One region of the Candidatus Clostridium radicumherbarum genome, then DNA from elsewhere that is predicted to be linked to it. Evidence: a T-box and tRNA genes for the amino acid it is inferred to sense, from the RefSeq annotation. Region 1 holds a T-box; the other holds one or more tRNA genes.

Region 1 (5,479 bases):
TCTAGAACTACATTTACGTCTTTGTTCTCGCTGTTAAATTTATCAACTATTTTTTGCTGAAGTGATAGTGTGTCATCAGAATCCCAAGTTGCAAACCTTATGGTAGTCTTTTCATTACTTTTTCCAGTTGTGCCAGTCTGTGCTGAATTATTACCACAGCCTGATAATAAACTTAGCGTTAAGACAGTAGTCATAACTAGTGTTAATACTTTTTTGGTTTTCATTTTTTACGTTCCCCCTTAATTTTTAAATTTGTATCCTTTAATAAATATGTATATCTCAAACTTATAAAATTAAATCTTATAAGTTTTCAAACAATTAATTCTATATACTTACTTCTAAATTAGTGGGATTATTTGAAACGTTTACTTATTATAATATTATATTACAACTGAATATAGTAAAAGTCAATTATTTTACTAAGTAAAATAATTGACTTTTACTACTAAAATGACTGTTTACAACGTTAAAATACAAATAATTTCTAAATTTGTTGTATAAACATACAATAAAGAGAAAGTATATATACTATTTTTATAGTAAAATTATCTAATTTTACTATAAAATAATTAAAGGCATCTATATGAGTTATTACTTATATATAATAAATAAGTAATAACTTATATGGATGCCTTTAGTTTAAAATATATTAAGTTAATTTTGACTTTCTATCAATTCTTTTTCCCTGATTCGTTCATCTATTATTCTCTTTAAAAATAACTTTATTAATGCAGCAACAGGTACTGCCAGCACCATACCTAAAACCCCTGCTATATCAGCTCCAATAATTATAGATATCAAAATAAATATTGGCTTTAGAGATAATTTACTGCCAAGAAGTTTTGGTTGAATAATATTAGCATCTATTTGAAGAATAATAAATAAAACTATAATCGCTATAACAACTTGACTATATTGAGCATTTAGTAATCCAAAAATTATGGTACCTGCAAAGGCAACAATTGGACCAAAATAAGGAATTAAATGACAAAGGCTTGCAAGAAAACCTATTAGAACACCAAATTTAATTCCTATAATGCCTAAAGATACACTTAAGGCTACACACATGAAAAGTACATCTAATAGTGTGCCTCTTATAAAGCCTGAAAAAATCTCATCAAAGTCATGCAAATAGCTCTTAATTATTTTTGAAGTTTTATCTGAAAACATTGCTTTTGAGAATTTATTAGCATATTGTATAAAATCATCCTTATCCAATAATAAGTAAACTGCTATGATAAGTCCAAAAACAAAATTAGAAATATATCCAGATATATTCATGGTGTTTGATGCTAGATTATCAGCAAAATTATTTAACCAAGTAATAAGTGCAGTAGAAAATTGTGCTGCATATTGTTCTAGCGCCTTGGATTCTAAATGCATGCTTTGTAACTTTCCTTCAATATTCTTTAAAGAGTCTGAGAATCCATTTATGTAACTGGTAATAATACCAATTACCCTATCAAAGTTCATATTAGAAATTTGCTTTGTAATACTAAAAATAAAGGTTCCAATTAGAAAAAATACAACTAAAATTATAAGCAGCACACAAGCAAAAACGGCAATGGTTCTATACTTCTTCTCATTTTTAAACTTTAAAAACTTTGTTTTTCTAAGCAAGATCTCAATTAATTCAACTAAAGGGTTAATAATATATGCAATAATAATTCCAACAAATACAGGAGTTAGCATTTTGCCTATATACTTAAAAGCCGTAGTTACTGCTTTTAAAATACTTTCAATTTGAAAAGTTGCCCTTGCCAATATAAAAATTATTAAGGTTGTAATTATTACATAAAGAGAGATGGTTGCGTATTTTTTATTTATTTTAAACTTAAATTTATCAAACATTATGCCCTCCGTAATTTATTAATGTTCTTTTGTAATAGTAAGGCCGATACCTTATAATTTATCTATCCTTTTTATTATACTATCATAAATTGTACTATTACAGCAATTACAATTACCCCTAACTTTATATACATCCATTATACACCCAAATGATTAGCTAAATATTTATATAAAATTTAAAAGCCTTGTTATATCAAGGCTTTACCAGCTTCTAGCCAATATTTAGACCCTAAGAGAGCCACGGAAGCCCCTGCTACCATAATATGATTCTGCTCCATTCCTTATTGTTTTACTTATTATGGTTTAATGATTTCTTTACCACCCATATACATTGCAAGTGGTTTTGGAATTGTGACTGAACCATCCGCATTTAAATTGTTTTCTAAAAATGCTATCAACATGCGCGGCGGTGCAACAACTGTATTGTTCAGTGTATGCGGTAAGTAGTTTCCCTTTTCTTTGTTTCTAACTCGAATGCCTAATCTGCGAGCCTGTGCATCACCTAAATTAGAGCAGCTTCCAACTTCAAAATATTTTTGCTGTCTAGGAGACCATGCTTCTACATCAATACTCTTTACTTTTAAATCCGCCAGGTCCCCAGAACAACATTCTAAGGTACGTACAGGAATATCTAAGGAGCGAAAAAAATCAACGGTATGCTGATATAGTTTATTGAACCACAGAGCACTTTCTTCTGTTTTGCAAAGGACGACCATTTCCTGCTTTTCAAATTGATGAATGCGATATACTCCTCGTTCTTCTATACCATGTGCCCCTACCTCTTTACGAAAGCATGGAGAATAGCTGGTTAATGTTTGAGGGAGCTGTTCTTCATCCAAAATTGTGTCAATAAATTTACCTATCATAGAATGCTCGCTTGTTCCAACCAGATATAAATCTTCACCCTCTATTTTATACATCATATTTTCCATTTCAGAAAAACTCATAACCCCGTTTACAACATTACTGCGTATCATAAAAGGTGGAATATAGTAAATGAACCCTCTATCAATCATAAAATCACGCGCATAGCTGAGAATTGCAGAATGCAGTCGTGCAATATCACCACAGAGATAATAGAACCCATTCCCACTAGTTTTTCTTGCACTGTCGAGGTCAATACCATGGAGTTTTTCCATAATATCTGTATGATATGGTACCTCAAAATCAGGTACAACAGGTTCTCCAAAACGTTCAATTTCAACATTTTCACTATCATCTTTACCTATTGGTACCGTAGGATCAATGATATTGGGAATAATCAACATTCTATCATGAATTTGAGCCTCAAGTTTATTTTCCAACATTTCTAATTCCGTAAGCTCCTCAGCAATAGCTGCAATCTTAACCTTGACTTGCGCAGCCTCTTCCTTAAGCCCTTTGGACATCAAAATGCCAATTTCTTTACTAATTAAATTCCGTTGATTTCTAAGAGCATCCCCTCTTGACTTTGCATCTCGATATTCCTCATCGAGCTTAATCACTTCATCAACCATTGTTAACTTTTGTTCTTGAAATTTCTTCTTAATATTGTCTTTTACAACCTCTGGATTTGTGCGTAAAAATTTGATATCTAACATATTTTCCTCCTTAATTAAGTGCGTTTTTATCACTATTTATTTAGAAAAATAAAAATCCCTCCGTCCCATATAAATAATATGGGACGGAAGGATTCCGCGTTGCCACCCAAATTGTCAGCTAGTTTGCCAACCACTCGAAGGTGCTATAAAGGGCGCTACCCTACGGCTCATCACCGACAGCTACAAAAGTGGAAGGCTTAACCTCTCACCGGTTCACACCAACCACCGGCTCTCTGTAGAGATTCATAAACTATAGCTTTTATCATCACTGTAATACAATATTTTATTATACTTATTATAAACAGTTTATTAGAGGTTTACAAGTGAAAAATTTATTTTCTAACAAACCTATAAATTCTTAAAATACAGCACAAATCCGAACCTTATCCAGCAATTAGGTTCGGATTATCATAGTTTGGTCTGGGTAACAAGATTTGAACTTGCGACCTCTAGAACCCCATTCTAGCGCGCTACCATCTGCGCCATACCCAGATATTAAAGTAATATTTTCGTTGTTTAACAAAATATATTATAAACTGCTTACTAAAAAATTTCAATACTTTTGGCATAATTACTCTTATTTAGCTGTAATCTACTTTAAATTACCAATCTTATCAAAGGGATAGACTCTATAAATTGCTTTTCCCTCTACTTGATCAATATCTATAAGGCCAAACTTCCTGCTATCTTTACTAACTGGTCTGTTATCACCCAAAACAAATAATTTGTTATGTCCAACTTTAGCAGGAAGTTTAAAATCTCCATTTAAAGTTTTTCCCTTAACATATGATTCTTCAAGTTTATTACCATTTATGTAGACATATCCATCCTTAATATCAATTTCATCGCCTTCAATACCGATTACCCTTTTTACTAATCTATTATGTGATTCAGTTACTTCCTTTACACCATTAAATAGAGATACCATACTATTTATATTTCTTAATGTGTCATCAATAACAGTTCCTTTTTCTTCATTTTCAAGAAATATAATAATATCTCCCCGTTTAGGTTCTGAAAAGTTATAACTCAATTTATCTACTATCAATTGCTGATTTGTGAACAATGTATTTTCCATAGAACTTTGTTGTACTTGAACTTTAGCAAAAACCTTGCTATTAAGTAAAGTTACAATAAAAAATGCTCCTAAAATTGTAAAAAACCAGCTTCTAATTTCTTTTATAACCTTTTTCTTATCCTGCACGTTCACACCTCCATAAAATCATATAAATTGTCTATTTATATAATTATATATCATATAATTCCAAATATTCAAATATATTTAAAACTCATTTAATCAGCAATAGAAAAGAGAGCAAGCTGCTCTCTTGAATTTATTGGTTAAACTATAAAGAAATTGTTTCTGTTACTTGAATATATTTTTAGTAGTTTAATTCTACCCAGAAATTTGTTATATTACTAATCTATCCAGGATATAAATCCATGTTATTTAAATTTATCAGGAAATTGTTTTACAACTCCATCTGAAAGCACATCGGCAAAGTTTAAGATGTGAGTATAACCTTTGTCAAAGGCTGCAATGTCAGCATCCCAATTCTTATTCAATCTTGAGACAGCTTCTGCTGCTGTTAACTGCAAGTGCTTATATAACATTTCTTGTAGAACAGGCTTTGACCAATTTGGGTTTGCACTACTTAAGAAGCTTGCTATTTTATCCGCGTTCTCGTACCACAGCTTATTATATTTGTCTAAATCAGCTTTATTAGAAGCTTTAGCAGCATCTACAACTTGACCTGCAAGCTGTATGTGTTCCTTTAATAAAGCAGTAAGCTTTTTTGAATTTTCTTCCCCATAATATGGTTTATAAAGTGCACCGATATCATCTTGATTTCTAAGAAGTCTTTCTAATACTTTACCCTTATCTTCAAGGTTAGCCAAGTCACTTATAATGTAATTTCTGGTCCAAAAAACGTGATCGCTCCATAGCTTTCTTTGTTCTTGTTTAAAATCAACTGCCTTTTGACTTAAGCAAGGTTTTCCTATGCTTACATTTTCAGCTGCATTTACATTTAAGGGTAATGCTGAAA
Region 2 (5,479 bases), on a different contig from region 1:
ATTTTTATCGGCCAGGAAAATATTTTTACTATTAAAAATAAACCTATTATAGCTAATAAAAAATAACCCATATATTCCATGAAAATAACCCCCTTTATTTGCCTTTGTATTGATTTTAATTTATTTTATTATATTCTGTAATTTAAGAAAATATTATATCTATTTAAATTAAACTTTAATAGTAGGTTATTTCGGTAAGAATAATATTTGTGTCAATCTTAACACCAGCAGCCCTTGCCTTACTTAATAGATATATAAACTTTGCTTTTGCTGCATCTTCCATGTAAATGGCATGATCAACGAGCATAGGTGAACTGACCATTTCAAAATATTGACTAGCCCTTTCCATTTCTTCTCTGGCATCTTCAATAGCTTCAATAAGCTTTTTATGTTCTTCTGTATATTGAATATTTCTAGATAAATAATCAATAATAGCTTTCTTATTCATAATAACCTCCCATGCGGACAATCTTTATAACAAAATAATTGCCACAAATATGGAAAATTATACGTAATTATTGAGTATGTCTTAGAGATATGCCTTATGCTTAGCCTTGCCTTATTTCTATTATTGTTTATCTATTATAACTATATCTCTCTTCTTCCCTCTAAAGCTTTTGATAAGGTAATTTCATCTGCATAATCTAAATCTCCGCCCACTGGTATTCCATGGGCTATTCTTGTAACCTTAACTCCTAGAGGCTTTATAATTTTAGATATAAACATTGCTGTAGCTTCTCCTTCAATATTTGGATTGGTAGCCACAATAACCTCCTTAATATCGCCGTTAAGTCTTGATATAAGTTCTCTTAATTTTATTTGCTCAGGACCTCTTCCTGCCATAGGGGAAATTGTACCATGGAGCACATGATATACGCCATTGTACTCCTTAACTCTCTCCACGGACATTATATCCTTTGGCTGCTCTACTACGCAGATTGTACTCTTGTCCCTGCTTGGATTACCGCAAATAGCACAAGGATCACTATCTGTAAAATTGCCGCACACTGAGCAGTACTTTATTGTACCTCTTGCCTTAACTAAGGCCTCTGCAAAGCCTCGAACCTCATCCTGTGGTAGATTTAATATATAAAGAGTAAGTCTTTGTGCAGTCTTATAACCAATGCCTGGAAGCTTTGCAAACTCTTCTATAAGTTTTTCTATAGCAACTGGATAAAAATCCATAACTTTTTCCTCCTTTAGTGGTCACACTGAGCAATTAAGCTCTCTGGCTCCCACTCGATAATTGCTCGTAAATGTCCATTTAGGACATTTACCTCCGTTTACTCTCTTAAATAAATTAAGAATGAAAAATTAAGTGCTAAATACTGCTAAGAATTGATTTAATTCTTCCTTCAGCTGTATTTTTTAATTCTTCATTCTTTATTCTTCATTGCTTATTACTTGTTAATTCGTAGTAGTCTTAACTAACTATGAAAAACTTAAATGACCTATTGCTTTATGGATTGTTAAAACATTCCTGGTATATTAAGTCCGCCTGTTAATTTTCCCATTTGACTTGTTGTATCTTCTTCTGCTTTTCTAAGAGCCGCATTACAAGCAGTCATTATTAAATCCTGCAGCATTTCTACATCATCTGGATCTAATACTTCTGGATCTATTTTAATATCTATAAGTTGTCTTTTGCCATTTACAACTACAGTTACAGCACCGCCACCTGCTTTTTCTTCATAGGTTTTGCTTTCAAGATTCTTTTGCATTTCTTCCATTTGCTGCTGGAATTTTTGCGCTTGCTTCATTAGATTATTCATGTTAGCCCCGCCGCCAAGACCAGGGAAACCACCTTTTGGCATACTTTACCTCCTAAAAATACATTATTTATTATTTAATTAAACTAATATACATAATTAACATTATATACTTATTGGTCAATTATTTCTACAACTTCCTCACCAAAAGTTTCTTTTAATATGTCTTCAGGTGATTTTACTATCTCTTTTTCCTCTACAGTATATTTTATTCTGACTTTTTCTTTTAATACTGAAGAAACCACATCTTCAATTACCTTTTTTATATCCTCTCTTTCAAGCCTTTGCCTGCTAAATGCATACTGCTTATCAAATTTAACCTCTATAATTCCATCTTTACAATTAACTACTTCCCCGGTACCTAGTAGTGCAGAGTTTGCAGCAGTGCTTCTAACCTTAACCATCTCCAAGATATCTCTCCAAGATTTTCTCACAGTATCTAAGGTTAAGGTAGAGGCAGTATTTTTTTCTTCAAATTGTTCTATTTTATTAACTTCTACCTTTTTGGCACCTAAGGCAGGAGACTTTTTAACAACTTTTTCAGGTTGAGTTTCACTTAATGCAACAGCTATTTTACCGCTTTTTAAAGCTTCTTCAAGCTTATTAATCCTAGAAAGAAGTACCTCCTTAGAAGTATCATATTCAATTTTACATAACTTTATAATAGCAAGCTCTAAAAAAATTCTGCTTTGCTTGCTCCATTTTGATTGTTCTTCAGCTTCTTGAAGAATTCTTATATTTCTCATAAGCTCTTCTACTCTTATTTTTTGAGCCTGTTCTTTTAAACTCTCTATATTCTCAACAGACATATCTAATATTTCTTCTGGATTTTTACTTATTTTAGCCATCATTAAATTTCTCGTATGGCTGATCATTTCTTTAATGAAGTTATAGATATCCTTGCCGCTAAAAACTATATCATCAACAATTTTCATGGACTTTTCAACATCTTTGTCTATTACTGCATCTGTAAGCTTTAGTAAATTTTCATTAGTAACAAGTCCAAGCATATTTATTATTTCATCATATTCCACTTTGCCATTTCCCATAGAAATTGCCTGGTCTAATATACTTAATGCATCTCTCATAGCTCCATCTGACATTCTGGCAATAAGATTTAAGCTTTTATCATCTGCAAAAACTCCTTGTTCCTTAACTATCTTTCTAAGCAGTCCATAAATATCTTCACTTCTTATTCTCGTAAAATCAAACCTTTGACATCTAGAAAGTATAGTTATAGGAAGTTTTTGCGGATCTGTTGTAGCCAAAATAAAAATTGTTCTGCTTGGAGGTTCCTCTAAGGTTTTAAGAAAGGCATTAACAGCCCCGTCAGAAAGCATATGAACTTCATCCATTATATATACCTTATATTTTGCTTCCCTTGGAGGATATTGAACTTCGTCTATAATATCTCTAATATTTCCCACTCCATTATGTGAAGCAGCATCTAATTCAACAACATCTATTGAAAGTCCTGCATTTATACTTTTGCACATTTCACACTTATTACAGGGCTCTCCTTCTTGTAAATCCAAACAATTTACCGCCTTTGCCATAATCTTAGCAGTAGAGGTTTTTCCTGTTCCCCTAGTACCACATAAAAGATAGGCATGGGCAATTCTATTATTTATTATTTGATTCTTTAAGGTTGTAGTTATATTTTTCTGACCTACCACATCACTGAAATTTTTAGGTCTCCATTCTCTATATAAAGCGGTATATGCCATTTTCTCACCTCTTTGCTGACATGTGGGGGTGGTATGTGGCACAGGGACGTTTCTCGTGCCGCATGCCACTCTTAACTTATATTATACCTTAATGTGATATCCTTTAACACAATATAATCAAAAAAATAAAAAAGATGCCTTAAGAGCATCCTTTAATCTAGTTTCAATTATTATAAACCGTGCACCTCGCTTCGACTGCTAGCATATAAGCGTTATCTATACAGTTAGCTCAAACCAGGTTTCCCTACGGCACACGAAAATATTCACTTACCGCTGCTTCCTTCCGGACCTGACGGGGTTCATGAGTTTTCGTTGCGTAGGACCCGATTCTCAACGCCACTTTTATAGACCAGACCTTACACGCTAGAGCCTAAGCGAGGAATTCAACCCTGCTGTAGCGGTTTGCAGGTTACAGGGCACCGCTAGTTCCCCATCTAGCACGGAAAGTTCAACTGGCGGAGAAAGGGGGATTCGAACCCCCGGTAGAGTTTCCCCTACACACGCTTTCCAGGCGTGCTCCTTAAACCACTCGGACATCTCTCCATATACTCATGAAACTAAATTGTTTATTTGTAATCATTAAGCATTTAACCTAACGACAAGTTAGATTATACTATGTATTTTTATTTATTTCAATATATTTTTATATAATTATTAATGGAACCTTTAGCATTATTACTTAATTATTGAATAAAAATCATCCAAAGACTAATAATATTATCGTAATCTCGAGCTTTCACTGACTTTATATCAAAACAGAAGAAAAGCTTACTAAAATGAAGATAAATAGGTTTAATTTAAAAATTTAGTCTATAATACCATTTGATAAGATATTATATTCTATGTATAATAAAATTCGTCGGTTAGATAAATAAATTGCATGGGCGCATAGCTCAGCTGGGAGAGCATCTGCCTTACAAGCAGAGGGTCACAGGTTCGAGCCCTGTTGTGCCCACCATGTAACTTAATATGCTGGCATGGCTCAACGGTAGAGCAGCTGACTTGTAATCAGCAGGTTGTAGGTTCGATTCCTATTGCCAGCTCCACTTTTGGAGGAATTCCCGAGCGGCCAAAGGGGGCAGACTGTAAATCTGTTGTCAGTGACTTCGATGGTTCGAATCCATCTTCCTCCACCAAAAGATATACGTAAGTATATCTTTTTTATTTGCTCAAAACTTTATATTTATTAAGTTTAGCTAATTTATTCATATATATAAGGGGTTACAGGTTTATTTATTTTCGTAACCTTACCTTCAATAATTAATGGAAGCTTTCTATTAATCTTGCTATTCTCATTTTCCTTAAAGCTTACCACCCCTTCTACCCTTACCCATGTATCATTCTTTAAAACCTTATTACCATCAGTTTTGCACAAGATACCAATAACCTGAGAATCAGCAGCGCAGCAGTTTACTAATAGTCTAGTAATAATAAATTCATCCTTATTAAGCTTATCATCTTTTGTTACATAACCACTAATTATTATACCCTTTCCAATATGTTTTTCAAGATTTCCACTTAAATCTTCAAAATAATGAATGTAGTTTTCATCATTAAAGCTAATTACATTTCCGTTTATAACATCATCTTTGGTATGAGTATGACTTCCTATATTCTCAGTACTGCTTGAACTTACAAAAGTAATACCTTTTTTCTCTGCTATTTCAGAATTTAAGCCTCTTGGTGCAATAAATATGCCTATAACTAAAACTAAAATAAATAGTACATAGCCTTTCTTAAATTTAATTCTTGTTTTAACTGTAAATACATTGAAAATTTGCAGTATTGTAAGTTCTCCAAGGACCACTAAAGAAAAGGCGGAATACTTAGCAAGCTTAGGGTGGACAAACATTGTAATCTTGGTAGATGAAAGTAAATAATAGATGTAGAAGGTAAATACAAGCAAAATTATAAACCATATAAATTCATTAATATTAAATCTCTTCATTTTAATTTGACCCCTTTTTATAAGCAAATAAGTCT

What was found. The T-box of region 1 lies ahead of serS (serine--tRNA ligase). A T-box ahead of a tRNA ligase gene usually reads a tRNA of that ligase, here a tRNA-Ser.
Region 2: it encodes a tRNA-Ser, which carries the amino acid that the T-box ahead of serS (serine--tRNA ligase) is inferred to sense. The anticodon was not compared.

Annotation. Positions count from the first base shown of each region.
Region 1 is NZ_JBJHZY010000001.1:1,773,948-1,779,426, reverse strand. Features, by position in the region: gene ACJDUH_RS08560 (ABC transporter substrate-binding protein) at 1-224, opposite strand, end outside; gene ACJDUH_RS08555 (AI-2E family transporter) at 655-1,851, opposite strand; gene serS (serine--tRNA ligase) at 2,148-3,431, opposite strand; T-box leader at 3,508-3,706, opposite strand; tRNA gene ACJDUH_RS08545 (tRNA-Pro) at 3,848-3,923, opposite strand; gene lepB (signal peptidase I) at 4,024-4,635, opposite strand; gene ACJDUH_RS08535 (glycosyltransferase) at 4,878-5,479, opposite strand, start outside.
Region 2 is NZ_JBJHZY010000003.1:69,232-74,710, reverse strand. Features, by position in the region: gene ACJDUH_RS14140 (pro-sigmaK processing inhibitor BofA family protein) at 1-80, opposite strand, end outside; gene ACJDUH_RS14135 (DUF2508 family protein) at 176-448, opposite strand; gene recR (recombination mediator RecR) at 589-1,185, opposite strand; gene ACJDUH_RS14125 (YbaB/EbfC family nucleoid-associated protein) at 1,470-1,814, opposite strand; gene dnaX (DNA polymerase III subunit gamma/tau) at 1,883-3,496, opposite strand; RNA gene ffs (signal recognition particle sRNA large type) at 3,674-3,939, opposite strand; tRNA gene ACJDUH_RS14110 (tRNA-Ser) at 3,950-4,039, opposite strand; tRNA gene ACJDUH_RS14105 (tRNA-Val) at 4,379-4,454, shown strand; tRNA gene ACJDUH_RS14100 (tRNA-Thr) at 4,468-4,542, shown strand; tRNA gene ACJDUH_RS14095 (tRNA-Tyr) at 4,548-4,632, shown strand; gene ACJDUH_RS14090 (TIGR03943 family putative permease subunit) at 4,698-5,444, opposite strand.